DNA from 4 places in the Pseudomonas sp. FW305-70 genome. Region 1 is predicted to be linked to each of the others. Evidence: predicted binding sites of a transcription regulator. Region 1 holds the regulator's gene; each other region holds the start of a gene.
The links. Region 1 encodes sigma-54, which starts transcription at its own class of promoters, with help from an activator protein. Its sites were predicted from a motif close to ANTGGCATNNANNTTGCTNT; they were not measured.

Region 1 (7,184 bases):
TGGAACACACCGACCTGTCGCGCGGCCAGCTGGAAGAGTTGCTCAACCCGGAAAAACTCACCGCGGGCGGCGTTTAAGCCCCGCTGCCGCTTGGGAGGCGCACCATGGAGCACTGGAAACGCACGATCGAAAGAGCCAATCGCTTTTTCATGCAGGGTGAACTGGTCGATGCCCGCGAGGCGTATCTGCAGGCATTGGCCCTGGCCCAGGTGCTGTTCGAGCGCTGGGCGGATGCCGACGAAGCGGTGGCAGCTTGCGTGATCTCCCATCACAACCTGGCGGACCTGCACTTGCGCCTGAACCAGCCGGAGGAGAGCGCCGAATACCTGTGTGCCATCCACCAACGGCTGTTGCAGGCCATGCAGGACCCGCGACTACCACAAACATTGCGTGAAGCCGCGTTGCGCCAGAGCAGCAAGACCTACGTCGAGCTGCTGAATTTCATCAGTGAGCACGGCGAATATCCACGTACCCATCGACTGTTGCACATCGATGCCGCTTCGCCTGTACCTCATCATCATGGAGTCCATTGAACATGGCTTTTAGCTTGCCTGCCTTGCCCTACGCCTACGACGCCCTGGAACCGTACATCGATGCGCAGACCATGGAGATCCACTACACCAAACATCACCAGACCTACATCAACAACCTCAACGCGGCCGTCGAGGGCACCGAGTATGCCGAGTGGCCCGTGGAGAAGCTGGTGTCTGCCGTTCAGCAACTGCCGGAAAAACTGCGCACGGCGGTGATCAATCAGGGAGGCGGCCACGCCAACCATTCGTTGTTCTGGGACGTCATGACGCCCGGCGGCGGAGGGAAACCCGAAGGCGCGCTGGCCAAGGCTATCGATGAGCAATTGGGCGGACTCGACAGTTTCAAGGAAGCCTTCACCAAGGCTGCGTTGACCCGCTTCGGCAGTGGCTGGGCCTGGCTCAGCGTCACTGCGCAAAAGACCCTGGTAGTGGAAAGCAGCGGTAACCAGGACAGCCCGTTAATGAGCGGCAATACGCCGATTCTGGGCCTCGACGTCTGGGAGCATGCCTATTACCTGCGCTATCAGAACCGCCGTCCTGAATACATCAGCGCGTTCTACAACGTGATCAATTGGCCGCAAGTCGCTGCGCGCTATCAGGCCGCACTGGTTTAAGTCCTCCATAAAAATCATCCAGGGCTGGGCTATGGGCACTGAAACACTGGCGATTGGAAGTGGACGGCTGTTTCGTTACGCGTCTGGATCGCTGTTACTGCTGGCGGGCATGAGCCTATTGGTTGCCCATGGATTGGCATGGCTCGACCTTGAGCCGAGGTTGCTGCGCGCACTGCAGGGCGGTGCAATCTGCGCCCTGGGTACCGCGTTGGGCGCGGTACCGGTGTTGGTGATTCGGCGCATGCCGCAGGTGCTCAGCGACACTTTGCTTGGCTTTGGCGCTGGCGTGATGCTCGCGGCGACGGCATTTTCGCTGATCGTCCCGGGCATCTCTGCCGCCGAAGGGCTTGGACTGTCACCTTGGGCATCCAGTGGGCTGATCAGCTTCGGCATTATGCTCGGTGCGTTCGGGTTGTTCCTGGTGGATCGGAAGGTCTCCGGCGTCAGCCCGGACAGGCTGGTCGGTACCCTGGAGCGCCCGGTCATTGCTCCGCGCATCTGGCTGTTCGTGTTTGCCATCATCGCCCACAACATCCCGGAAGGCATGGCGGTCGGTGTTTCTGCCGGCGGCGGCATGCCTGAAGCCGACAGCCTGGCCATGGGCATTGCCTTGCAGGACGTGCCGGAAGGGTTGGTCATCGCCTTGGTACTGGCCGGGGCAGGGATGTCCCGGGTCAAGGCGTTCCTGATCGGTGCCGCATCAGGGTTGGTCGAACCGGTGTTCGCGCTGGTGTGCGCCTGGCTTGTGAGCCTGGCCGAGCTGCTGCTGCCTTTGGGGTTGGCGCTGGCGGCAGGGGCGATGTTGCTGGTGGTAACCCACGAAGTCATTCCCGAATCGCGCCGCAACGGTCATGACAAGCTTGCCAGCCTCGGGCTGCTGATGGGGTTCTGCTTGATGATGGTGATGGATACGGCGCTGGCCTGAAAAGATCGCAGGCTGCGATCTTTTGATTTTGATCTTTACTCGCCTTCGTCGAAGTAGTTATTGATCAGGGCTACCAGCGCGTCCATCGCTTCCTGTTCCTGCTCGCCTTCCGTGCTCAGATGAATTTTGGTGCCCTTACCGGCAGCGAGCATCATCATGGCCATGATGCTTTTGCCATCGACTGTGGATTCAGGTGTGCGTCCTACCCTGATCGTACAGTCCTTGAACTGGCCGGCGACTCCGACGAATTTTGCAGACGCTCGGGCATGCAGACCCAACTTGTTGATGATTTCGATTTCCAGAGCAGGCATCGCGATGTGAATCCTTTAGCTGAGGTCGCGGTGGCGAACCTGGACGTTCTTCAGGGATTTTTGCAGCGCCTGCCCCAGGCGCTCGGTCAGGTAGACGGAGCGGTGATGTCCGCCAGTGCAGCCAATGGCAATGGTGACGTAGGCGCGGTTGCTGGCGGCAAAACGAGGCAGCCACTTTAGCAGGTATGTGGAAATGTCCTGGAACATCTCTTCGACATCCGGTTGTGCCGCCAGGTAGTCGGCAACCGGTTGATCGAGTCCGGACTGCTCGCGCAATTCCGGTTTCCAGTAAGGGTTGGGCAGGCAACGCACATCGAACACCAGGTCGGCGTCCACCGGCATGCCACGCTTGAACCCGAAGGACTCCACCAGGAACGCAGTACCGGGTTCTGGCTGGTTCAACAGGCGCAGCTTGATGGTGTCGCGCAGTTGATAGAGGTTCAGGCTGGTGGTGTTGATCTTGAGATCGGCGAGGTCGGCAATCGGCCCGAGCAGGACGCTCTCGACGTTGATGGCTTCGGCCAGCGAGCGGTTGGCGTTGGTCAGGGGGTGACGCCGGCGGGTTTCCGAGAAGCGCTTGAGCAGGGTTTCTTCGTCGGCATCCAGGTACAGGACATCGCACTGGATGTGGCGGCTGCGGACTTCTTCGAGCAGTTCGGGGAAGCGTGACAGGTGGCTGGGCAGGTTGCGGGCGTCAATGGAAACGGCCACCAGCGGCTGCATCAGCTCGGTATGAATCAACGCTCGTTCGGCCAGTTCCGGCAGCAGGCCGGCAGGCAGATTGTCGATGCAGTAGTAGCCGTTGTCCTCAAGAACATTGAGGGCGGTGCTTTTACCCGAGCCGGAACGGCCACTGACGATGATCAAGCGCATGATTACTGACCGTTTTGCTCGTCCAGGACAACCTGATACAGGGCTTCGTTGCTTGCGGCATTACGCAGTTTTTCGCGAACGTCCTTGCGGTCAAGCATGCTGGCGATCTGTCGCAGCAGCTCAAGGTGCGCATCGGTAGCGGCTTGCGGGACCAGCAGAACGAACAGCAGGTCAACCGGCGCGCCGTCGATGGCGTCGAAATCGATTGGGGCGTCCAGGTGCATCAATGCACTGATGGGCGATACACACCCCTTGAGACGGCAGTGTGGAATAGCGATGCCGTTGCCAAAACCGGTGGAGCCGAGTTTTTCACGGGCAATCAGCGCCTCGAAGACATCTTGCATCTCCAGATCCGGCACTTCTTTGTGGATAAGGTTGGCAATTTGTTCGAGGGCTTTCTTTTTACTGCCGCCCGGCACGTTCACCAGGGAACGGCCGGGGGTCAGGATACTTTCAAGTCGGATCATGGGTTGGGAGTGTTAACGACCGGTTGCGCCCTGAAGGAGGCTCTGGGTCTTTTCCTTATGCTTTTTGAGTTGTTTATCCAGCTTGTCGGTGAGTGCATCGATCGCAGCGTACATATCGGTATGTTCCGCATTGGCGACCACTTCATTCCCGGGAATATGCAGCGTGGCTTCGATTTTCTGCTTCAGCTTCTCGACGGTCATCGTGACCTGCACGTTAGTGATCTTGTCGAAATGTCGCTCCAATCGTTCGAGTTTTTCGCCGATGTAGGTGCGAAGAGGTTCGGTCACTTCCAGTTGGTGTCCACTGATGTTGACTTGCATACAGCTTCTCCTTCGTTGCCAGTGCATAAAGCGGTAGATCAGATGATCTACCACTGGAACGCTGTGGCGTGGCTCTACATCAACCGCTTGCGTTCGCTCGAAGGCGCGATCCCGAGGGATTCGCGGTACTTGGCGACGGTGCGGCGAGCCACCTGAATGCCTTGTGCCTCCAGTAAACCAGCGATCTTGCTGTCACTCAACGGCTTTTTCTGATTTTCCGCGGCAACCAGCTTTTTGATGATCGCCCGGATCGCCGTGGACGAGCATTCGCCGCCTTCGGAGGTGCTTACGTGACTGGAAAAAAAGTATTTCAGTTCATAAATGCCCCGGGGGGTGTGCATGAACTTCTGGGTCGTTACCCGTGAAATCGTCGACTCATGCATGCCGACCGCTTCGGCGATGTCATGCAGGACCAGCGGCTTCATGGCTTCGTCGCCATATTCAAGGAACCCGCGCTGATGCTCCACGATCTGGGTGGCAACCTTCATCAGGGTTTCATTGCGGCTCTGCAGGCTCTTGATGAACCAGCGGGCCTCCTGCAACTGATTGCGCATGAACGTGTTGTCGGCGCTGGTATCGGCACGGCGCACAAAACCGGCGTACTGGGCGTTGACCCGCAGCCGTGGCACCGACTCCTGATTCAGCTCTACCAGCCAGCGCTCGTTGTCCTTGCGTACGATGACGTCAGGAACGACGTACTCGGCTTCGGTGGACTCGATTTGCGAGCCCGGGCGCGGGTTGAGGCTCTGGACCAGCTCTATGACCTGGCGCAGCTCATCTTCCTTGAGCTTCATGCGACGCATCAGCTGGCTGTAGTCGCGGCTGCCCAGCAGGTCGATGTAATCGGTGACAAGGCGCTTGGCTTCGGCCAGCCAAGGGGTCTTGGCGGGCAACTGGCGCAATTGCAGCAGCAGGCATTCGCCCAGATTGCGTGCGCCGATGCCGGCCGGCTCGAATTGCTGGATGCGGTGCAGGACGGCTTCGATTTCGTCCAGTTCGATGTCCAGTTCCGGATCGAAGGCTTCGAGGATTTCCTCGAGGGTTTCGTCCAGGTAGCCCTGATTGTTGATGCAGTCGATCAGGGTCACGGCGATCAGGCGATCGGTGTCGGACATCGGAGCCAGGTTCAGCTGCCACAGCAAGTGGCTTTGCAGGCTTTCACCGGCCGAGGTGCGGGTGGTGAAGTCCCACTCGTCATCGTCATTGCTGGGCAGGCTGCTGGCGCTGGTCTGGTAAACGTCTTCCCACGCGGTGTCGACGGGGAGTTCATTGGGGATGCGCTCGTTCCAGTCACCCTCATCGAGGTTGTCAACCGTCGGGGCGCTTTCCTGGTAGGAGGGTTCCTGGATATCGGTGTTGGGCTTTTGTTCGGCGTTGTCGGCCAAGGGGTCGGAATTGTCGAAGTCGTCGCCTTCTTCCTGGCGTTCGAGCATCGGATTGGACTCCAGGGCCTCCTGGATTTCCTGTTGCAGGTCCAGGGTCGACAATTGGAGCAGGCGGATGGCCTGTTGCAGCTGAGGTGTCATCGTCAGCTGCTGGCCCATTCTCAAGACTAGCGATGGTTTCATGGCAGGGGCTTAACACCTTATTCGCCGGCGCACATGCGCCATCCACTACAGGGCGCCGGGGCGCCAAACATAAGCAAATTATATGCCTGAAACTGAAGGATTTGCCTAGAGCGCTGTAACAATAAAAAACTATAAATTTGTGTTGCGGTGCTGCCCATGTTGGGGGCTGAACGCGCAGGTTCGCATCGGGCACCGAAGAATCGCGAGACCGGTGCCCGGGCGCCTGCCTGGGCACAGCTCAGCGTTTACAGGCGGAACTCATGGCCCAGGTACACTTCCTTCACCAGGTCGTTGGCCAGGATAGTCTCTGCGTCACCTTCGGCAATCAGTTGGCCGTCATTGACGATATAGGCGGTTTCACAGATATCCAGGGTTTCACGAACGTTGTGGTCCGTGATCAGCACGCCAATGCCTTTGGCCTTGAGGTGGTAAATGATCTGTTTGATGTCGCCGACCGAAATCGGGTCCACGCCGGCGAACGGTTCATCGAGGAGGATGAATTTCGGGTTGGTGGCCAGGGCGCGGGCGATTTCCACGCGGCGGCGCTCACCACCGGACAGACTCATGCCGAGGTTGTCGCGGATGTGGCTGATGTGGAACTCCTGCAGCAGGCTTTCCAGCTCCTTGCGACGACCGGCCTTGTCGAGCTCCTTGCGGGTCTCGAGGATGGCCATGATGTTGTCGGCCACCGACAGTTTGCGGAAGATCGATGCTTCTTGCGGCAAATAGCCGATACCGGCTTTTGCACGGCCGTGCATCGGCTGGTGGCTGACGTCCAGGTCATCGATCAGAACGCGGCCCTGGTCGGCTTGCACCAGGCCCACGATCATGTAGAAGCAGGTGGTCTTGCCGGCGCCGTTCGGGCCAAGCAGGCCGACGATCTGACCGCTGTCGATGGACAGGCTGACATCACGCACGACCTGGCGGCTCTTGTAGCTCTTGGCCAGATGCTGAGCTTTCAGAGTTGCCATTACTGGGCCTTATTCTCGTCGGTTTTCTTCTTCGGCTGGATCACCATGTCGATGCGCGGACGCGACTCGGTCACCTTGCTGCCGGTGGCGCGCCCGGCGCTGGCCAGCTTTTTCTCGGTGTCGTAGACGATTTTCTCGCCTTGGGTGACGTTGTTGTCCTTGTCGACAACCTTGGCCTTGTCGATCAACACGACGCGATTTTGCGTGGCGTGATACTGGATCGTCACGCCCCAACCCTGAACAGGCTTGGTATCGCCAGCCGTTTGCAGTTGCTCGAAGTACGCCAGGTTGCCCACCGAGGTCACTACGTCAATGTCGCCAGTCGGGGTGCGGGTGATGGTAACGGTGTTGCCTGTCACCTTCATCGAACCTTGGGTGATGATCACGTCACCCTTATAGGTGGCAATACCTTGCTTGTCGTCCAGTTGGGCGTCGTCGGCTTGAATGCGGATAGGCTGCTCTTGATCGTTCGGCAGAGCCCAGGCACTCACGCTTCCCAGTGCTGCGCCCAGACTGAGCAAAATCGGGAGGGTTTTAACGAGCCTCATACTGTCCTCTTACGTTCGATAGCAGGTGTATCCTGCTTTCTTTCAAATACGCT
Region 2 (7,184 bases), on a different contig from region 1:
CTGGGAAATCTGCTGGTTCAACGAGGCAATCGAAGACGTCAGTTGGTTGACCTGCCCGGTCAAGGTCGTCAACTGACTGTTGATCCCTTCGTTCTGTTGCGTCATCTGCGACGCCAGGGCGTTGAAGCGATTACTCAGTGTTTGCGCATTGGTCAGCAGCAGTTGCCGGGCGGCCGTGTCGCTCGGTGTACCGGCGGATGTCTGGACCGAGGAGAAGAAGCTGCTCAACACCGCACTGATCCCCGTGGTCTTGTCGGAGAAGAGCTTGTCGAGCGGATTCACCTGATCAAGGTAGGCATTGGCATCGTTGCTCAGCGAGGTGCTGGTTTGCAGTTGGTTATCGAGATAAGCGTTATAGACCCGACGCACATCGGCCAGGGTCGTACCGCTACCGATAAACACGCCACCGCTCAGGTGCGAGGAATTACTGCCCTGAATGGTTTGCTGACGTGAGTAGCCGGCCGTGTTGGCGTTGGCAATGTTGTTGCCGACAGTCGCCAACGACACTTGACTGGCGTTCAGCCCCGACATCCCGATATTGAGCAAACTCATGTTTCAGACCTTATACCTTGTGCCTATAAAGGCGTAGTGGAAACGCCCGCCGCAGCGTAGTTCTGGTAACTCGTCATCTGCTTGGCTATCTGCGAAATCTTGCTCGCGTAGTTCGGGTCGGTTGCGTAACCGGCCTTCTGCAACTCGCGTACAAACTGTTCCGGGTTATCGGCCGACTTCACGACATCTTGATAGCGATTATTGGTCTGCAGCAAAGTTACAAGGTCATGGAAACTGTCCTTGTAGGAGTCGTAGGAACGGAACTCGGCCGTCTCCTTGACCATCTGCCCGTTTCGGAATTCGCTGGTGATCGCTCGCGCCGAATTGCCCTGCCAACTGTTGCCGGCCTTGATGCCGAACAGGTTGTGACTGCTGCTGCCGTCCTGAGCACGCATGACCGACTTGCCCCAGCCGGTTTCCAGGGCCGCCTGGGCCACCAGGTAACGCGGATCGACACCAATCCGCGCCGCTGCTTCCCTGGCCATCGGCAACATGGTGTTGACGAACTGGTCGGCGGAACCGAAGGCTTTCTTCGCTGGCGCCAGAGGAATCTGCGCCATGGCGCGACCGTAGATCTGCATGCCGCCAGAGGAGGATTGCTGCGCAGTCGCCAGCCAGTCACCGTTGTACAGCGGTCCCGTACCGGTGTTTGTCGCGCGCTCAGGCAACGGGGTCTTGTTGATCGTCGTGGCAGCGGGCGTCGCCGAAGGCACCAGCCCTGCCAACAGACGATCAGCCAGCTTCGGCGGCAATGCCAGGCGTCGCTGATTGATCAGCGCCATGTCATTGCGATGACCACCCTCACCCGCCTCCTGCGGCGCATGGACCGAGCGCGAAGCCCACAACGGACGCTGGCCATTGACCCGCGACAGCGGTCCGTTGATGGCCACCGTGCCGGCCGCCACCGGCGTTTGCACGGCTGCTTTCGCGGCCTCTTGCCTGGCCAGAGACGCGGCGGCGGCTTCACCCGGCGCCAGCGGTTTGTTCTTCGACATCTGGCGCATCAGCACGTCAGCCAGGCCGATACCACCGCCCTCGCGGGACATGGAAACGGCCAGTTGCTGGTCGTACATTTCCTGATATTGCTTGGCCGCCGGGGTGTTCATCGGATTGTCCTGGCCCAGCGCGTCAGTGGCCGAACGCATGGACTTGAGCATTTCCCCGATGAACAGCGACTCGAACTCCTGAGCCACCTTGCGCAGGTTGCCGTCGCTGTTCTTGTCGCCGACCTTGAGCTGATTCAGACGATTGAGGTCCGAGTAGGAACCCGAATCGCTGCTGCTGACCAGACCGCTCTTGCGCATATCCACGATGGCCGTCCTCAGATCACGATCAGGTCGGCTTGCAGGGCGCCGGCCTGCTTCAGCGCTTCGAGGATGGCCATCAGGTCACCCGGTGCCGCGCCGACCTGATTCACCGCCCGCACGATCTCGTCGAGGGTGGTGCCAGGGCCGAACTTGAACATCGGCTTGGCTTCCTGCTGGGCATTGACCTTCGAACGCGGCACCACCGCCGTCGTGCCGTTGGACAGAGGGCCGGGCTGACTGACGATCGGGTCTTCGGTGATGGTCACGGTCAGGCTGCCGTGGGTCACGGCGGCCGGAGAAACCTTGACGTTCTGGCCGATCACTATGGTGCCGGTACGGGAGTTGATGATGACTTTCGCCACCGCCTGGCCCGGATCGATCTCGAGGTTTTCCAGGATCGACAGGTAGTCGACCCGCTGGCTTGGATCGAGCGGCGCGGTGACGCGAATCGAACCGCCGTCGATGGCCTGGGCCACGCCGGGGCCGAGCATGTTGTTGATCTTGTCGACGATGCGCTTGGCCGTGGTGAAGTCGGAACGGTTGAGGTTCAGCGTCAGGCTGTTGCCCTGGTTGAAACCGCTCGGCACCGCGCGCTCAACCGAGGCACCGCCTGGGATGCGACCGGCCGACGGAACGTTGACGGTGATCTTCGAGCCATCGCGCCCTTCCGCATCGAAACCGCCGACCACCAGGTTGCCCTGGGCCACCGCATAGACGTTGCCGTCGATCCCCTTGAGTGGCGTCAGCAGCAAAGTGCCGCCGCGCAAGCTCTTGGAGTTGCCGATGGAGGAAACAGTGATGTCGACCTGCTGACCCGGCTTGGCAAACGCCGGCAGGTCGGCGCTGATCGACACGGCCGCCACGTTCTTCAGCTGCACGTTGCCCGAACCCGGCGGCACCTTGATGCCGAACTGCGAGAGCATGTTGTTGAAGGTCTGCAGGGTGAACGGTGTCTGCGTCGTCTGGTCGCCGGTGCCGTTAAGCCCGACCACCAGGCCGTAGCCGATCAACTGGTTGGAACGCACGCCGGAAATGCTGGCGATGTCCTTGAGGCGCTCGGCTTGAGCATTGAAGGCTGCCGACAGCATCAGGGCGGCCACCATAAGGTGTTTGAAGTTCAACATGCTCAACTGGAAAGCCACCTAGAAAGGGAACAGCGGGCTGAGGAAGAAACGGTCGAACCAGCCTGGCTGACTCGCATCGGCAAACGAACCGGTGCCCGAGTAGGTGATGCGCGCATCGGCGACACGGGTCGACGACACGGTGTTGTCGGTCGAGATGTCATCGGCGCGAACCAGGCCGGCAATCCGCACCAGCTCATCGCCGGTGTTGAGGGTCATCCACTTCTCGCCGCGCACCGCGATGATGCCGTTGGGCAACACATCGGCAACGGTCACGGTGATCGAGCCGGTCAGGGTATTGCCCTGCGCCGCCTTGCTGTCGCCCTTGGTCGCGCGGTCACCTTCGTAGCTGGCACTCAGGCTCAGGTCGCCATCGCCGAACGGGTTGTTGGTGGTGGCGCTGCTGCCGAACAGCGAACTCAGGCCGATGTTGGCCTTGCTGTTCTTGCCAATTTGCGAGTTGGCGTTTTTGCTGGCCTGGGTCCTTTCGTTCAGGGTGATGGTGATGACGTCACCGACCCGGAACGCCTTGCGGTCGCTGTAGAGGTTCTGTTCGAAACCGGCCTGATAGATCGAGCCGTTGTTGGCGGCCGCCGGCAACGGCGTGCGCGGCAACACCGGGGCGTAGTAAGGGTCATTGGGTTTGGGCGTCGCAGGCACGCAACCTGCGAGCGCGGCGATCCCACTCAGTGCCAGAACAGATACATAGCGATTCATGACCCTACCTCACGGTGTTGCAGGCAGCCTCAAGGCCGCCACATAGACTTGATTACAGGTTCTGCGTTACGAACGAGAGCATCTGGTCGGCGGTGGAGATCACCTTGGAGTTCATCTCGTAGGCGCGCTGGGTGGTGATCATGTTGACCATCTCCTCAACGGTGCTGACGTTGGACGTTTCCAGGGTGTTCTGCAGCGTGGTGCCGAAACCGTTCAGGCCCGGTGTGCCGACTTGCGGCGCACCACTGGCGGCGGTTTCCAGGAACAGGTTGTTGCCCACTGCCTGCAGGCCGGCCGGGTTGATGAAGTCGGCGGTCTGCAGGTTGCCGATCACCTGGGCAGCCGGGTTGCCGGCAACGGTGATGGACACGGTGCCGTCGCGGCCGACAGTGAAGGTCTGCGCATCGTTCGGAATGACAATCGCCGGCTCCAGGGCAAAGCCGCTGGCGTTGACGATCTGGCCGTTGGAGTCCAGGTGGAAGGTGCCGTCACGGGTGTAGGACGTGGTGCCGTCCGGTTGCAGGATCTGGAAGAAACCGCGACCGTCGATGGCCATGTCCAGTGGCTGCTCGGTGGTTTGCAGGCTGCCGGCGGTGAAGTTCTTCTGGGTGCCGACGATGCGCACACCGGTACCCAGTTGCAGACCCGACGGCAGTTCGCTGTCCTGGGTCGACTGGGCGCCTGGCTGACGCTTGATCTGGTAGAGCAGGTCCTGGAACTCGGCGCGGTCACGTTTGAAACCCGTGGTCGACACGTTCGCCAGGTTGTTGGAAATGGTGGTCAGGTTGGTGTCCTGGGCGGACAGGCCTGTTTTGGCAACCCATAGAGCCGGAAGCATTCGATTCTCCTCGTGTGCCTGTTTTACGGCGCGACGTTCTGGTAATTAGCTGATCTGCAAGACCCGAGCCATGGCCTGGTCATCGTCTTTGGCGGTGTTCATCATCTTGATGTGCAGCTCGAACTGCTTGGACAAGGCCAGTACCGAGGTCATCTCTTCCACGGCATTGACGTTGCTCGACTCGAGGAACCCGGACACCAGCTTGACGCCGGCATCGGCCTGCGCCGGCTGGCCGTCCTTGGTGTGGATCGATCCATCCAGGCCCTTGGTCATGTTCTTCAGGTCCGGGTTGACCAGCTTGATGCGGTCCACTTCAGCCATCACCCGCGGACCTTCGCCCATCGCGCGGATGCTGATGGTGCCGTCCTCGCCGACTTCGATCTGCTGCTCCGGCGGCACGGCAATCGGCCCGCCATTGCCCATGACCGGCATACCGTTGCCGGCACGCAGAACGCCCAGGGCGTCAACATTCAGGCTGCCGGTGCGCACGTAGCTTTCACCACCATCGGGATTCTGTACGGCAATCCAGCCGCCGCCCTGCACGGCAACGTCCAGGTCCCGGCCGGTTTCCACCAGTGAACCCGGGGAGAAATCCGTGGCCGGGCGTTCGGACATGGCAAACGCACGCGCCGGAAAGCTGTCACCGAACACCGGCATCGAACGGGCCTGCTCCAGGTCTTTCTGGAAGCCGTTGGTGGAGATGTTCGCGAGGTTGTTGGCATGCGCCTTTTGCGCCAGTGCATTCTGGCTGGCGCCGGTCATTGCCACATAAAGGTACTTGTCCACACTCTTTCCTCTGCCTGCCGGACGTTTGCCGCCCACTGCTGTGTTGCTGAGCCATAAGCAATTTGCAGACCAACTTGTTTTTGGCGGCGCGAGGCCCGGCAAACAGGGGACTTGAGGAGATCAAAGGGGATTGGTGATTTGTGTCAAAGACGAAAAACCGGCGGTGTCATGCCGGTGGGTGGCAAGTGCCGGCCTCTTGAGTGACTGATCTGTCGCCTTCGCGGGCAAGCCCGCTCCCACAGTGATCTGCGGCGTTCACAAAACCTGTGGGAGCGGGCTTGCTCGCGAAGAGGCCGGCACAAACACAGCAAGCTTGAGTCAGGACTCGTTCTTGCCCACCTCATACTCACGCAACTTGTTGGCAATGGTGGTATGCGAAACCCCCAACCGCTTACCCAGCTGCCGACTGCTCGGATGCTCGGAATACAACCGTTCCAGCACCGCCTTTTCGAAACGCCCGACAATCTCGTCCAGCCCACCCTCCAGCGAAAAATCGCCAAGGGGCTGACGCACGCCATAATCCGGCAGGCGAATATGCTCGGCCTTGACCATGCCGCCGTCGCACAGGGAAACCGCCTGGAACAGCACGTTCTCCAGTTGCCGCACGTTGCCCGGCCAATGGTAGTGGCTGAGCCGCTCCATGGCCGCCGGGGCGAGCTTGGGCAACGGGCAACCGATCTGCCGACTGGCCTGATCAAGGAAGTGCTCCACCAGCGGCGTCAAACCGTCGAGGCATTCGCGCAGCGGCGGGATGTGCAGCGACAACACGTTCAAGCGGTGATAGAGGTCCTGGCGGAATTCGCCGCGCGCGCACAATTCGGACAGGTCGACCTGGGTCGCGCAGATCACTCGCACGTCGAGGTAAACCTCCTCGTCGCTGCCGACACGACGGAAGCAGCCGTCCTGCAAAAAGCGCAGCAATTTCACCTGCAAGCGCGGGCTCATTTCCCCAACGCCATCGAGAAACAGCGTACCGCCCGCCGTCAGTTCCAACAGCCCGAGCTTGCCTTCGGCCCGCGCCCCTTCAAAGGCACCGGGGCCATAACCGAACAATTCCGTCTCGGCCATGGACTCCGGCAGCCCGGCACAATTGAGCGCCATCAACGGCGACTGCCCGCGCGGACTGGCCAGGTGGCAGGCCCGCGCCAGCAACTCTTTGCCGGTACCGGTTTCGCCTTCTATCAATAGCGGCGCATCCAGCGGTGCCATGCGCCGTGCTTCGCGCACCACCGCGGCCATCACTTTCGAGCTCTGGAAGATGCTGTCGAAGCCACGCAATTCCTGCTTGCGCACGTTATAGATGCGCTCTCCCACCCGGTCGGCGCGGTGCAGCGTCAGCACGGCACCGGCCATGGCCTCGCTGTCGTCGTGCTCCGACTGCAACGGCGCGATGTCGGCCAGGAACACGTCACCCTTGACCTTGACCCGCAGCCCGTTGATTCGCGATTTGTTGGCGCGCACCAGTTCCGGCAAATCGAAGTCTTCGGCGTAGCGCGACAGGGGAATACCCGGCACCTCGTCGACCCGTACACCCAGTAACTGCGCCGCTGCCCGGTTGGCCGCGACGATGGAACCGCCCATGTCGATCGACAGCACCGGAAACTCCAGCGCACCGAGCAGGGCATTGAGCTCCATGTGCCGACGCTCGCTGGGCATCAGCCCTACACGCTTGACACCGAAGACCCCGGCAATCGCTTCGAATTTCGGACGCAAGGCCTGGAACTGAATGTTGATCAGGTTCGGGCAATGCAGGTAGATGGCGTTGCCGTGCTCACCCCCCACTTCACCACGGGCCACGTTGATCCCGTACTCCACCAGCAGGTTGAGAATGTCGCGCAGGATGCCGATGCGGTTCTGGCAGTG
Region 3 (7,184 bases), on a different contig from region 1:
GAGTGCGGCTGAGTGGCATAGAACTTCAAACGCGCCAACTCGGTCATGATCAACCCTCGGGATAATGCTTTTGAATAAGTGTAAGCCACGCGCGCAAATGTCGCTCAGCAAACCCAGGTGGCATGGTTGGGTTGGTCCAGATATCCGGCCAGATAGCTGGCAAACTCACGGCGGGGGATGGCCCGGGCTCCGAGGCTGTGCAGGTGATCGGTCGGCATCTGGCAATCGATCAGTACAAACCCCGAGTCTTTCAGATGCCGGACCAGGGTGGCAAAGCCGAATTTAGAGGCGTTGTCAGCGCGACTGAACATGGACTCGCCAAAAAACAACCGGCCCATGGCCAGGCCATACAGGCCGCCGACCAGTTCGTCCCCGTCCCACACTTCCACCGAGTGCGCGTGACCCCGCCTGTGCAGTTCGATGTAGGCCTCCTGCATCGCTTCGGTGATCCAGGTGCCGTCGGCATAATCCCGGGGAGCTGCACAAGCGCGGATGACGGCGGCGAAGTCCTGGTCGAAGGTCACTTGATAGCGTTGCTGGCGCAGCAGTTTGTTCAGGCTTCGCGAGACGTGCAATTCGTCGGGAAACAGAACCGTACGCGGGTCCGGCGACCACCAGAGAATCGGCTGGCCTTCGGAAAACCATGGGAAGCAGCCGTGGCGATAAGCCGAGATCAGCCGATCGGCGGACAGGTCGCCACCGGCAGCCAGCAGCCCGTTGGGGTCGCGCATGGCCTTTTCCAGCGGTGGGAAATGCAAGGTGTTGCGTTGTAACCAAGTCAGCATGGCATCCGGGCTTGCAGAAGGGGAGGGCAGTGGCGGGCATTGGCCCGCCGTAAAGTTTGCCTTCAAACGGCAGGAATGTCGTCGAGGTATTTTTCGGCGTCCAGCGCCGCCATGCAACCGGCACCGGCAGACGTAACGGCCTGGCGATAAACATGGTCGGCCACGTCGCCGGCGGCAAACACACCTGCAATCGCCGTGGCGGTAGCATCGCCTTCGCTGCCGCCCTTGACCAGCAGATACCCGTCGCGCATTTCCAGTTGCCCGATGAACAGGTCGGTGTTGGGTTTGTGGCCGATGGCGATAAACACCCCGGCCAGCGGCAGCTCTGTGGTTTCACCCGTTTGGCTGTCCCGCAGGCGGGCCCCGGTCACGCCACTGGCATCGCCGAGCACTTCGTCCAGGTTCTGGTTCCAATGCAGGCGGATATTGCCGTTGGCGGCTTTTTCGAAGAGTTTGTCCTGGAGGATTTTCTCCGAGCGCAGTTTGTCGCGTCGATGGATCAGGTGCACTTCCCTGGCGATGTTCGACAGGTACAAGGCTTCCTCGACCGCCGTGTTGCCGCCGCCGACCACCGCGACCACCTGGTTGCGATAGAAGAACCCGTCACAGGTCGCGCACGCCGAAACCCCTTTGCCGGCAAAGGCTTCTTCCGATGGCAGGCCCAGGTATTGCGCGCTGGCGCCGGTGGCAATGATCAGGGCGTCGCAGGTGTAGGTGCCGCCATCGCCAATCAGCTCGAATGGCCGTTGTTGCAACTTGGCGGTATGGATGTGGTCGTAAACGATCTCGGTGGCAAAGCGCTCGGCGTGTTTTTGCATGCGCTCCATCAGCACGGGGCCGGTCAGGCCTTCGACGTCGCCTGGCCAGTTATCGACTTCGACGGTGGTGGTGAGCTGGCCACCTGCCTGTATGCCGGTGATGACAACGGGCTTGAGGTTGGCGCGGGCGGCATAAACGGCTGCGCTGTAACCGGCAGGACCGGAGCCCAGGATAATCAGGCGGGAATGCTTCGCTTCGCTCATAAAAACACCTCATAAGCCTTTGTCACAAAAGACAATGCATGCTCAAATTGAATAGCATGTCATGTGCTGTTGACTATGCTACACCCAAGGGTCTCAAGCATGGCGTCGTGCGTACAAACCCGTACAATGCCCTGCGTGTTACATATATTCAGTGCGCACCGTGTTTATAAAAGCCGGAGCGCAGTGTTAAAAGTAGTCCCGGTTACGTGTGTTAACTTTTTTACCTGCCTGGATTGGGCGGTTTTTTAGACATTCAACAGATGGACGCGCCATTGGCGCAGGAAAAGAAGCGTTTTGAAGAAATCCACCGCAGCACCTAAACCAGCCGTCGTTCCGCTCTGGCGCCAGCACTTGCACTACCGACTCAAGGAAGGTGCGCTGATCGCCATCGGTGCCCTGTGCCTGTTCCTGATGATGGCCTTGCTGACCTATGGCAAGGATGATCCGGGCTGGAGCCATAACAGCAAGATCGACGACGTGCAGAATTTCGGCGGGCCCGCGGGCTCCTACAGCGCCGATATCCTGTTCATGGTGCTGGGTTACTTCGCCTACATTTTCCCGTTGCTGCTGGCGGTCAAGGCGTACCAGATCTTCCGTCAGCGTCACGAGCCTTGGCAGTGGAGCGGCTGGCTGTTCTCCTGGCGCCTGATCGGCCTGGTGTTCCTGGTGCTGTCGGGGGCCGCGCTGGCCCATATTCATTTCCATGCCGCGACCGGTCTGCCGGCCGGTGCGGGCGGTGCGCTGGGGGAAAGCCTCGGCGAACTGGCGAGGAACGCCCTGAATATCCAGGGCAGTACGCTGCTGTTCATCGCGTTGTTCCTGTTCGGCCTGACGGTGTTTACCGACCTGTCGTGGTTCAAGGTGATGGACATCACCGGCAAGATCACCCTCGACCTGTTCGAACTGTTCCAGGGGGCGGCCAATCGCTGGTGGGCGGCCCGTACCGAGCGCAAACAGCTGGTCGCCCAGTTGCGTGAAGTCGATGACCGTATGGGTGAAGTGGTTGCGCCGACCGTCACCGACAAGCGCGAACAGGCCAAGGTCAAGGAGCGGTTGATCGAGCGTGAGCAGGCCCTGAGCAAGCACATGTCAGAGCGTGAGAAGCAGGTGCCGCCGGTGATTGCACCCGCGCCGCCAAAACCTGCCGCGCCGAGCAAACGCGTTGAAAAAGAGAAGCAGGCGCCACTGTTCGTCGACAGCGCCGTGGAAGGCACCTTGCCGCCGATCTCGATTCTTGATCCCGCGGAAAAGAAACAGCTCAATTATTCGCCCGAATCCCTGGCGGCGGTCGGCCACCTGTTGGAAATCAAGCTCAAGGAGTTCGGCGTCGAAGTGACTGTGGACTCGATCCACCCGGGTCCGGTGATTACCCGTTACGAAATCCAGCCCGCCGCTGGCGTCAAGGTCAGCCGCATCGCCAACCTGGCCAAAGACCTGGCCCGTTCCCTGGCCGTGACCAGCGTGCGCGTGGTGGAAGTGATTCCGGGCAAGACCACGGTCGGTATCGAGATTCCCAACGAAGACCGGCAGATCGTGCGTTTCTCCGAGGTGTTGTCGACCCCCGAGTACGACAACTTCAAATCCCCGGTCACCCTGGCCCTGGGCCACGATATCGGCGGCAAGCCGGTCATCACCGACCTGGCGAAGATGCCGCACCTGTTGGTGGCCGGTACCACCGGTTCCGGTAAGTCGGTGGGCGTGAACGCGATGATCCTGTCGATCCTGTTCAAGTCCGGGCCGGAAGACGCCAAGCTGATCATGATCGACCCGAAAATGTTGGAATTGTCGATCTACGAAGGCATTCCGCACCTGCTGTGCCCGGTGGTCACCGACATGAAGGACGCCGCCAACGCCCTGCGCTGGAGCGTTGCCGAGATGGAGCGACGCTACAAGCTGATGGCCAAGATGGGCGTACGGAACCTGTCGGGTTTCAACGCCAAGGTCAAGGAAGCCCAGGACGCCGGCGAGCCGTTGAGCGATCCGCTGTACAAGCGCGAAAGCATCCACGACGAAGCGCCGCTCCTGCAAAAGCTGCCGACCATCGTGGTGGTGGTCGACGAATTCGCCGACATGATGATGATCGTCGGCAAGAAGGTTGAAGAACTGATCGCGCGTATCGCCCAGAAGGCGCGTGCGGCCGGCATTCACTTGATCCTCGCGACCCAGCGTCCGTCGGTGGATGTGATCACCGGTCTGATCAAGGCCAACATCCCGACCCGCATGGCGTTCCAGGTATCGAGCAAGATCGACTCGCGGACCATCATCGACCAGGGCGGCGCCGAACAACTGCTGGGCCACGGTGACATGCTGTACATGCCGCCGGGCACCAGTCTGCCGATTCGTGTTCACGGTGCCTTCGTGTCCGACGATGAGGTTCACCGCGTGGTGGAGGCCTGGAAGCTGCGGGGCGCGCCGGAATACAACGACGATATCCTCAATGGCGTCGAAGAGGCGGGCAGCGGCTTCGAAGGCAGCAGCGGGGGCGGCGACGGTGACGATCCCGAGGCCGACGCGCTGTACGACGAAGCGGTCCAGTTCGTGCTGGAAAGCCGTCGCGCCTCCATTTCCGCGGTTCAGCGCAAGCTCAAGATCGGCTACAACCGCGCCGCGCGCATGATCGAAGCCATGGAAATGGCCGGGGTCGTGACGTCCATGAACACCAACGGTTCGCGTGAGGTCCTGGCCCCTGGCCCGGTGCGCGACTGACACGAACATGAAAGGGTGGCGCCCTTTGGCGCCGCTCGCACTCCCACGAATGTTATGAGGACTCCCATGCGTCTGATCCGCATGCTGTTGCTGCCGGTACTGGCTTTGACCACGCTCCAGGCTAACGCCGATGACAAGGATGTGGCACGCCTGACCCAACTGCTGGAAAAATCCCAGACCCTGACGGCGCGTTTCTCGCAACTGACCCTTGATGGCACCGGCACCCAGTTGCAGGAAACTGCCGGCGACATGTCCCTGCAGCGCCCGGGCCTGTTCTATTGGCACACCGATGCACCGGCCGAACAGACCATGGTGTCCGATGGCAAGAAGGTCACCCTGTGGGACCCGGACCTGGAACAGGCCACCATCAAGAACCTCGACCAGCGCCTGACCCAGACTCCGGCCTTGCTGCTGTCCGGTGACGTGTCCAAGATCAGCCAGAGCTTCGACATCAGCGCCAGGGAAGCCGGCGGCGTGATCGACTTCACCCTGAAGCCGAAGACCAAGGACACCCTGTTCGACAGCCTGCGCCTGTCGTTCCGCAATGGTCTGGTCAACGACATGCAGTTGATCGACAGCGTGGGCCAGCGCACCAATATCCTGTTCACCGGGGTGAAGGCCAACGAGCCGATCCCGGCGTCCAAGTTCAAGTTCGAGATCCCCAAAGGGGCGGACGTGATCCAGGAATAAAACGCAGAACCCCTGTAGGAGCGAGCCTGCTCGCGATGGACTCAAGGGCACCGCTGGGTGTCAGGCTGCCAGCGTTATCGTTAACGTCCATCGCGAGCAAGCTCGCTCCTACAGGATCGGCATTCGACCCAGTGAGGTTTCATAGATAGCCATGGACCTGTTTCGCAGCACCCCCATCGCCCAGCCCCTGGCCGCCCGCCTGCGCGCGGCCAACCTGGACGAGTACGTCGGTCAGGAACACGTGCTCGCTCGCGGCAAGCCCTTGCGCGAAGCGCTGGAGCAGGGTGCCCTGCATTCGATGATTTTCTGGGGGCCGCCGGGCGTGGGCAAAACCACCCTGGCGCGATTGCTCGCGGAAGTCTCGGATGCACACTTCGAAACGGTCTCGGCGGTGCTGGCCGGGGTCAAGGAGATCCGTCAGGCGGTGGAAATCGCCAAGCAGCAGGCCGCGCAGTACGGCCGCCGCACCATTTTGTTCGTCGACGAAGTGCATCGTTTCAACAAGTCCCAGCAGGACGCGTTCCTGCCCTATGTCGAAGACGGCACGCTGATTTTCATCGGCGCGACCACGGAAAACCCTTCGTTCGAACTCAACAACGCCTTGCTCTCCCGCGCCCGCGTCTACGTGCTCAAGAGCCTCGACGAAGCGGCCCTGCGCAAACTGGTGCAGCGTGCGCTGACCGAAGAGCGGGGCCTGGGCAAGCGCAACCTGACCCTCAGCGATGAAGGCTTCCAGATGCTGCTGTCGGCTGCAGACGGCGATGGTCGACGCCTGCTCAACCTGCTGGAAAACGCCTCGGACCTGGCCGAAGACAACAGCGAATTCGGCACCGAGCTCCTGCAGAGCCTGCTCGGCGACACCCGTCGACGCTTCGACAAGGGTGGCGAAGCCTTCTACGACCAGATATCCGCGCTGCACAAATCGGTGCGCGGCTCCAACCCCGACGGCGCGCTGTACTGGTTCGCGCGCATGATCGACGGCGGTTGCGACCCGCTGTACCTGGCCCGGCGCGTGGTGCGCATGGCCAGCGAAGACATCGGCAACGCTGACCCGCGCGCCCTGAGCCTGTGCCTGGCGGCCTGGGAAGTGCAGGAGCGTCTCGGCAGCCCCGAAGGCGAACTGGCGGTGGCCCAGGCCATCACCTATCTGGCCTGCGCGCCGAAAAGCAACGCGGTGTACATGGGCTTCAAGACCGCATTGCGCGCCGCCGCCGAACACGGCTCGCTGGAGGTGCCGCTGCACCTGCGCAACGCGCCGACCAAGCTTATGAAACAATTGGGCTATGGCGACGAATACCGCTATGCCCACGACGAACCGGATGCTTATGCCGCCGGGGAAGACTATTTCCCCGAAGAACTCGACCCGATTCCGTTCTATCAGCCCGTGCCCCGTGGCCTGGAGTTGAAGATCGGCGAAAAACTCAACCACCTGGCAAAACTCGACCGTTTAAGCCCCCGGCAGCGGAGAAAATAGTGCTTCCCTTGATCGTTGCGGTTTCCGCTGGCGGGATGGCCGGCACGCTGTTGCGCTTCGCCACCGGCAACTGGATCAACGCGAATTGGCCGCGGCACTTCTATACCGCGACGCTGGCCGTTAATATCGTGGGCTGTTTGCTGATCGGCGTTCTATACGGTCTGTTTTTGATACGCCCGGAGGTGCCCATCGAGGTGCGCGCCGGGTTGATGGTCGGCTTCCTCGGGGGGCTGACGACTTTTTCATCCTTTTCACTGGATACGGTGCGCCTGCTGGAAAGCGGGCAAGTGCCGCTGGCCCTGGGCTATGCGGCACTCAGCGTATTCGGCGGGCTGCTTGCCACCTGGGCCGGCCTGTCCTTGACCAAACTTTGATAAACGAGAAACCGACATGCTCGATTCCAAACTGTTACGTAGCAACCTTCAGGACGTAGCGGACCGCCTGGCATCCCGTGGCTTTGTGCTGGATGTTGCGCGCATCGAAGCGCTGGAAGAACAGCGCAAGACC
Region 4 (7,184 bases), on a different contig from region 1:
ATCGACCGGAAGCGAAAGCGTTGGGTTGCAGCATAGGTCAGGCCGGGCGGTTAACCCAAGTCGCTAAACATCTGGGCAAGATTTGCCGAGGCCGCCTGAACACAGAAAACCCCTTGTGGGAGCGGGCTTGCTCGCGAAGACGTCAGTACACTCAACATCCTGTTATCAGACAGACCGCTTTCGCGGGCAAGCCCGCTCCCACAGGGATGTGCTTCAGCCGTTGAATCGTTGGCAATAAAAGAGGCCTCCCGAAGGAGGCCTCTTTTTGTCACGCCGCGTGCCGCAGCGCTACCGGATCAGCAGCTGTAGTACAGCTCGTATTCCAGTGGGTGTACGAAGGTGCGTACCTTGATTTCTTCTTCGCTTTTCAGGGCGATGTAAGCGTCGATGAAGTCGTCGCTGAAAACGCCGCCTTTGGTCAGGAACGCACGACCTTTGTCCAGCTCTTCCAGGGCTTCTTTCAGGCTGCCGCAAACTTGTGGAATCTCTTTCGCCTCTTCAGGCGGCAGGTCGTACAGGTTTTTGTCTGCAGCGTCGCCAGGGTGGATCTTGTTCTGGATGCCGTCCAGGCCAGCCATCAACAGTGCGGCGAAGCACAGGTACGGGTTGGCAGCCGGATCCGGGAAGCGTGCTTCGATACGGCGGGCTTTCGGGCTCGACACGTAAGGAATGCGGATCGAAGCGGAACGGTTGCGAGCCGAATAGGCCAGCATCACTGGCGCTTCGAAGCCTGGAACCAGACGCTTGTAGGAGTTGGTCGCCGGGTTGGTGAAGCCGTTCAGGGCCTTACCGTGCTTGATGATGCCACCGATGAAGTACAGGGCGGTGTCCGACAGGCCGGCATAGCCTTCGCCTGCGAAGGTGTTCTTGCCATCTTTCCAGATGGACATGTGCACGTGCATGCCCGAGCCGTTGTCGCCGTACAGAGGCTTAGGCATGAAGGTCGCGGTGCGGCCGTAGGCATCGGCAACGTTGTGCACGACATACTTCAGGGTTTGGGTTTCGTCGGCTTTCTTCACCAGGGTGTTGAACTTGACGCCGATTTCGTTCTGGCCGGCAGTTGCCACTTCGTGGTGGTGAACTTCGACGGTCAGGCCCATTTCTTCCAGTGCGTTGCACATGGAGGTACGGATTTCGTGGTCGTGGTCGAACGGTGGAACCGGGAAGTAGCCGCCTTTGACGCCTGGACGGTGGCCCTTGTTGCCGCCTTCGATGTCCTGGTCGGACATCCAGGAACCTTGTTCGGAGTAGATCTTGAACATGGAGCCGGAAATGTCGGACTTGAACTTCACCTGGTCAAAGATGAAGAACTCTGGCTCTGGACCGGCGAACACGGTGTCACCGATACCGGTGGCTTTCAGGTGCTCTTCGGCGCGCTTGGCGATCGCACGTGGGTCACGGTCGTAGCCTTGCATGCTCGAAGGCTCGATGATGTCGCAGACCAGGATCAGGGTCGGTTCTTCGGTGAACGGATCCAGAACGGCGGTGGAGTCGTCCGGCATCAGGATCATGTCGGAGGCTTCGATGCCTTTCCAGCCAGCGATGGAGGAACCGTCGAACATTTTGCCGACTTCGAAGAAGTCGTCATCCAGCGCATCGCGAGCCGGCATGGTCACGTGGTGCTGAGTGCCTTTGGTGTCCGTGAAGCGCAGATCAATCCATTTGACGTCATGATCTTTGATGAGTTGAACCGACTTCGACATAGTGTCCTCCGGGTGGCTTCGGGCTAGTAGTGGATGCCCTTAAATGTGGGTGATGCCGGCGCGAATACTCTGCCAAGGCAACCTGCCTCACAAGGGAGCAAATTGCATGCCAGTGCCCCAGCATGGGTTTTTTGCCCCAAAAACACGCTTATCAGCCATTAATGCGCTTTAAAGCCGAAAATACCGCCCCGTAATGTGGCGTCAAAATGAATAAATGACCCGTTTTGGTGCGTGCAAAACCTTCTGCACATTAACTGGTTAAACCTTGAGCAATTTCCGCTATAATCCGCGCCCCCCTTTTTCGGCAGGCCCTGCGCGCGCTGTTTCCATGAAATTAATCGTAAAAGTCTTCCCCGAGATCACCATCAAGAGCCGCCCGGTACGGATGCGTTTCATCCGCCAATTGGCCAAGAACATCCGTGCCGTGCTCCGCGATCTGGACCCGGCCGTGGTGGTGAACGGCGTGTGGGACAACCTCGAGCTGGAAACCCGCGTCAGCGATCCCAAGGCCCTGAAGGAGATGGGCGAGCGCCTGAGCTGCATGCCTGGCGTCGCGCACTTCCTGCAAATCGACGAGTACCCGCTGGGTGATTTCGACGACATCGTTGAAAAGTGCAAGCAGCACTACGGTGATGCACTGGCCGGCAAGATTTTTTCCGTGCGTTGCAAGCGTGCCGGCAAGCACCCGTTCAGCTCGATCGATATCGAGAAATATGTCGGCAGCCAGTTGCGCCGTCAGTGTGGTGCCGCCGGGATCGACCTGAAAAAGCCTGAAATCGAAGTCCGCATCGAAGTTCGCGACCAACGGTTGTTTGTGATCCACAGCCAGCACAACGGCATCGGCGGATATCCGCTGGGCGCCCTGGAGCAGACGCTGGTGCTGATGTCCGGCGGCTTCGATTCCACCGTGGCGGCCTACCAGATCATGCGCCGCGGCCTGATGGCGCATTTCTGCTTCTTCAACCTGGGCGGACGTGCCCACGAACTGGGCGTCATGGAAGTCGCGCATTTCATCTGGAAGAAGTACGGCAGCTCCCAACGCGTGTTATTTGTCAGTGTGCCGTTCGAGGAAGTGCTGGGCGAAATTCTCGGCAAAGTCGATAACAGTCATATGGGCGTAGTATTGAAGCGTATGATGTTGCGCGCTTCGTCCCGGATTGCCGATCGACTGCACATCGAGGCCCTGGTCACCGGTGAGGCGATCTCCCAGGTGTCGAGCCAGACGCTGCCGAACCTGTCAGTGATCGATTGCGTGACCGACAAACTGGTCTTGCGCCCGCTGATCGCCAGCCACAAGCAAGACATCATCGACACGGCCAACGAAATCGGCACCGCCGATTTCGCCCGGCACATGCCGGAGTACTGCGGGGTCATTTCGGTTAATCCGAAGACCGCCGCCAAGCGCTACCGTGTCGAGCACGAAGAGAAAGAATTCGATATGGCGGTGCTCGAGCGTGCGCTCGAAAACGCCAAGCTGGTGCCGATCGATCGCGTGATCGACGAATTGGGCCAGGACTTGCAGATTGAAGAAGTCAGCGAAGCGCTGGCCGGTCAGATCGTCATCGACATCCGTCACCCGGATGCCGCTGAAGATGACCCGCTGGAGCTTGCTGGCATCGAGGTACAAACGATGCCGTTTTATGCAGTGAACGCTCGTTTCAAGGAACTGGACCCTACTCGCCAGTACCTGCTGTATTGCGACAAAGGCGTGATGAGTCGCCTGCATGCCCACCATTTGCTCAGTGAGGGGCATGCCAATGTGCGCGTTTATCGACCGAGCTAAGTGCCCGGGGCTGTTTGCCTGTGGCCTGCGTCACCGGCCCCCCGACGCCACCGTCAAGCTGTAACGGCTTTCACGGACGCTACTGTTAATCGCTGCCAAGACTTGTCAGCACACCGAATCCTCTGATCGAGATACACAAGTGATCGAAAATCTACGCAACATCGCCATCATTGCCCACGTTGACCATGGTAAAACCACCCTGGTAGACAAACTCCTGCGTCAATCCGGCACCCTGGAGCGCAACGAGCTCAACGACGAGCGCGTGATGGACTCCAACGACCAGGAAAAAGAGCGCGGTATTACCATTCTGGCGAAAAACACCGCCATCAACTGGAACGGCTACCACATCAACATCGTGGACACCCCGGGCCACGCCGACTTCGGCGGCGAAGTTGAACGCGTAATGTCGATGGTCGACTCCGTTCTGCTGCTGGTTGACGCTCAAGACGGCCCTATGCCGCAAACCCGTTTCGTGACCAAGAAGGCTTTCGAAGCCGGCCTGCGTCCGATCGTGTGCATCAACAAGGTTGACCGTCCAGGCGCGCGTCCGGACTGGGTTCTGGACCAGATCTTCGACCTGTTCGACAACCTGGGCGCCACCGAAGAACAGCTGGACTTCAAAGTCGTCTACGCCTCGGCCCTGAACGGTATTGCCGGTCTGGATCACACCGAAATGGCTGAAGACATGACCCCGCTGTACCAGTCGATCGTCGACAACGTACCTGCGCCGAAAGTCGACCGTGACGGTCCGTTCCAGATGCAGATCTCCGCGCTGGACTACAACAGCTTCCTGGGTGTTATCGGCGTTGGCCGTATCGCTCGCGGTCGCGTCAAGCCGAACACCCCGGTTGTGGCTATCGGCGCCGACGGCAAGAAGCGTAACGGTCGTATCCTGAAGCTGATGGGTCACCACGGTCTGCACCGTGTAGACGTTGAAGAAGCGGCTGCAGGCGACATCGTGTGCATCAGCGGTATGGACTCGCTGTTCATCTCCGACACCCTGTGCCACCCGGACACCGTTGAAGCGATGAAGCCGTTGACCGTCGACGAGCCAACCGTTTCCATGACCTTCCAGGTAAACGACTCGCCATTCTGCGGTAAAGAAGGCAAGTTCGTGACTTCCCGTAACATCAAGGAACGTCTGGACAAAGAGCTGCTGTACAACGTTGCGCTGCGCGTTGAAGAAGGCGACTCGGCTGACAAGTTCAAGGTTTCCGGCCGTGGCGAACTGCACCTCTCGGTACTGATCGAAACCATGCGTCGCGAAGGCTTCGAAATGGCTGTAGGCCGTCCGGAAGTGATCATCCGTCTGGTTGACGGCGTGAAGCACGAACCGTTCGAAAACGTCACCATCGACCTGCCGGAAGAATCCCAGGGCAAGGTGATGGAAGAGATGGGCCTGCGTAAGGGCGACCTGACCAACATGGTGCCGGATGGCAAGGGCCGTGTACGTCTGGAATACAACATCCCTGCTCGTGGTCTGATCGGTTTCCGTAACCAGTTCCTGACCCTGACCAACGGCGCTGGCATCCTGACCTCGATCTTCGACCGTTACGACGTGATGAAGTCCGGCGACATGTCCGGCCGTCAGAACGGCGTTCTGGTTTCGGTTGAAACCGGCAAGGCACTGACCTACTCCCTGGAAACCCTGCAGGCGCGTGGCAAGCTGTTCGTTGAACACGGTCAGGAAATCTACAACGGTCAGATCGTTGGTCTGAACAGCCGTGACAACGACCTGGGCGTCAACCCTACCAAGGGCAAGAAGCTCGACAACATGCGTGCTTCGGGTAAAGACGAAACCATCGCTCTGGTTCCACCTGTTCGCTTCACCCTGGAACAGGCTCTGGAATTCATCCAGGACGATGAATTGTGCGAAGTGACTCCAAAGTCGATTCGCCTGCGTAAGAAAATTCTTGACGAAAGCGAGCGTACCCGCGCTGCCAAGAAAGCCAAGGCATAAGATTTAGCCCCGGCTGAACGAAAACGCCCCCGGTCGAAAGGCCGGGGGCGTTTTTGTTTGTCTGGGATTTGTGTGGTGTTTGTCAGGGCCCCTTCGCGGGCAAGCCCGCTCCCACAGGGTTCAAGGTGAGCCACAAATTGTGTGAACACCGAAAATACCTGTGGGAGCGGGCTTGCTCGCGAAGGCGGCCGATCAGCCACCGAAAATGTCAGGAAATATCAGAACCGCTCGATACTGCGCGAATTCCGCTCGCGCTCCACTTCCTTCGGCTTGTACGCGCAATACCCCGGCCGCGGGCCGATTTTCGGGTGGTTGCGGCAAGTATCCGGGCGCTTATCATAAATAGTGCACAGACGGCTCTTACGATCCAGGTAGAGGCAATCGTTGTTGCTCATGCGCTGGAGGGTAAAGATTCCCGACTTCTGGTTGAAGCGCTCGACCAGACCTTCCTTTTGCAGGCGTTTGGCGATGTTCTTCGGCGGATCGCCCAGCTCGAACTCATCGACCACGCCGATGCGGATCAGGTCCTTGATCTTGACCTCGACGGGCAGGGTGCAGCAGCTGGACATGCACGAGCCGCACATCGGGGCAGAGTACTTGGCCCAGGTATCGAGGCGGTCGATCTCTGCGGCAGCGATCAGGTTCGGCTTCATCATCGTTTGTTACCAGCGTGTGCATCAGGGCGCGCGATCATACCGGGACTGGTGGATTTTTGAACAACCTTTCGCCAGATTTTTTCACTGCCGGCCAATAAACCGCTAATCCGGCACGGCCCCTGCATTGAATCAGGTACTCGACAATGTATTGCCGACCCGATTCGCACTTACAGGAAAACTGCCGAACCAGAGCCTCTACCGCCTGTCAGACCGTCTAGGCTCAGACAACTCCAAGCTCGCTCGAGGTCCTATCGATGACTCAAGAACCACTTGTTCGCGAAGCAGAGGTGGCCGCATTCCGCGACGCCGTCTTGACCAAGCTCACTTATGCAGTGGGTAAAGACCCGGATCACGCCTTCGACCATGACTGGTTTGAAGCCATTGCCCTGGCCGCGCGGGATCACATGGTCGAGCACTGGATGGACCACACGCGGCAGATCTACCGCAAAGGTCAGAAGCGCGTTTATTACCTTTCCCTGGAGTTTCTCATCGGCCGGCTCCTGATCGACAGCCTGAGCAACCTCGGCCTGCTCGACGTGGCGCGTGAAGCCTTGACCGAACTGGGCGTCGACCTTGAGCGCATCCGTCTGCTGGAGCCCGACGCGGCCCTGGGCAACGGCGGCCTCGGGCGTCTGGCGGCATGTTTCCTGGAAAGCATGTCGACCCTCGGCATCGCCGGTCATGGCTACGGCATCCGCTATGAACACGGGTTGTTCCGCCAGGCGATTGTCGACGGCTGGCAGCAGGAGCAGACCGAACACTGGCTGGATTTCGGTAACCCCTGGGAGTTCGAGCGGCCGGAAGTGGTCTACACCATTGGTTTCGGCGGCAGTGTCGAGACCCTGACCGACGACACCGGCAAATCCCGGCAAGTCTGGTCCCCGGCGGAAACCGTACGGGCGATTGCCTACGACACGCCGGTGGTCGGCTGGCGCGGGGCGAGCGTCAACACGCTGCGCCTGTGGCGCGCCCGCGCCATGGAAGATCTGCACCTGGAGCGTTTCAACGCTGGCGACCACCTGGGTGCCGTGGCCGAAGTGGCCCGGGCCGAAAGCATCTCCCGGGTGCTGTACCCGGCGGAC

Region 2: the regulator sigma-54 is predicted to act here: its motif matches at 5,376-5,395, upstream of AC3WN7_RS24310 (flagellar basal body rod protein FlgF).
Region 3: the regulator sigma-54 is predicted to act here: its motif matches at 1,858-1,877, upstream of AC3WN7_RS13960 (DNA translocase FtsK).
Region 4: the regulator sigma-54 is predicted to act here: its motif matches at 1,798-1,817, upstream of glnA (glutamate--ammonia ligase).

What each region holds. Positions count from the first base shown of each region.
Region 1 is NZ_JBYSYZ010000064.1:1,813-8,996, forward strand. It holds gene AC3WN7_RS27365 (class II fumarate hydratase) at 1-77, shown strand, start outside; gene AC3WN7_RS27370 (DUF2753 family protein) at 105-533, shown strand; gene AC3WN7_RS27375 (superoxide dismutase) at 536-1,147, shown strand; gene AC3WN7_RS27380 (ZIP family metal transporter) at 1,179-2,072, shown strand; gene AC3WN7_RS27385 (HPr family phosphocarrier protein) at 2,108-2,383, opposite strand; gene rapZ (RNase adapter RapZ) at 2,399-3,256, opposite strand; gene ptsN (PTS IIA-like nitrogen regulatory protein PtsN) at 3,259-3,723, opposite strand; gene hpf (ribosome hibernation-promoting factor, HPF/YfiA family) at 3,736-4,044, opposite strand; gene AC3WN7_RS27405 (RNA polymerase factor sigma-54) at 4,119-5,612, opposite strand; gene lptB (LPS export ABC transporter ATP-binding protein) at 5,858-6,583, opposite strand; gene lptA (lipopolysaccharide transport periplasmic protein LptA) at 6,583-7,131, opposite strand; gene lptC (LPS export ABC transporter periplasmic protein LptC) at 7,118-7,184, opposite strand, start outside.
Region 2 is NZ_JBYSYZ010000043.1:43,787-50,970, forward strand. It holds gene flgK (flagellar hook-associated protein FlgK) at 1-552, opposite strand, end outside; gene flgJ (flagellar assembly peptidoglycan hydrolase FlgJ) at 576-1,862, opposite strand; gene AC3WN7_RS24295 (flagellar basal body P-ring protein FlgI) at 1,874-2,983, opposite strand; gene flgH (flagellar basal body L-ring protein FlgH) at 3,002-3,697, opposite strand; gene flgG (flagellar basal-body rod protein FlgG) at 3,750-4,535, opposite strand; gene AC3WN7_RS24310 (flagellar basal body rod protein FlgF) at 4,581-5,321, opposite strand; gene AC3WN7_RS24315 (sigma-54-dependent transcriptional regulator) at 5,640-7,184, opposite strand, start outside.
Region 3 is NZ_JBYSYZ010000015.1:51,340-58,523, forward strand. It holds gene AC3WN7_RS13945 (arginyltransferase) at 1-47, opposite strand, end outside; gene aat (leucyl/phenylalanyl-tRNA--protein transferase) at 105-785, opposite strand; gene trxB (thioredoxin-disulfide reductase) at 848-1,807, opposite strand; gene AC3WN7_RS13960 (DNA translocase FtsK) at 2,102-4,513, shown strand; gene lolA (outer membrane lipoprotein periplasmic chaperone LolA) at 4,580-5,203, shown strand; gene AC3WN7_RS13970 (replication-associated recombination protein A) at 5,355-6,677, shown strand; gene crcB (fluoride efflux transporter CrcB) at 6,677-7,051, shown strand; gene serS (serine--tRNA ligase) at 7,068-7,184, shown strand, end outside.
Region 4 is NZ_JBYSYZ010000013.1:41,134-48,317, reverse strand. It holds gene glnA (glutamate--ammonia ligase) at 297-1,703, opposite strand; gene thiI (tRNA uracil 4-sulfurtransferase ThiI) at 2,032-3,486, shown strand; gene typA (translational GTPase TypA) at 3,626-5,446, shown strand; gene AC3WN7_RS12565 (YkgJ family cysteine cluster protein) at 5,665-6,102, opposite strand; gene AC3WN7_RS12560 (glycogen/starch/alpha-glucan phosphorylase) at 6,357-7,184, shown strand, end outside.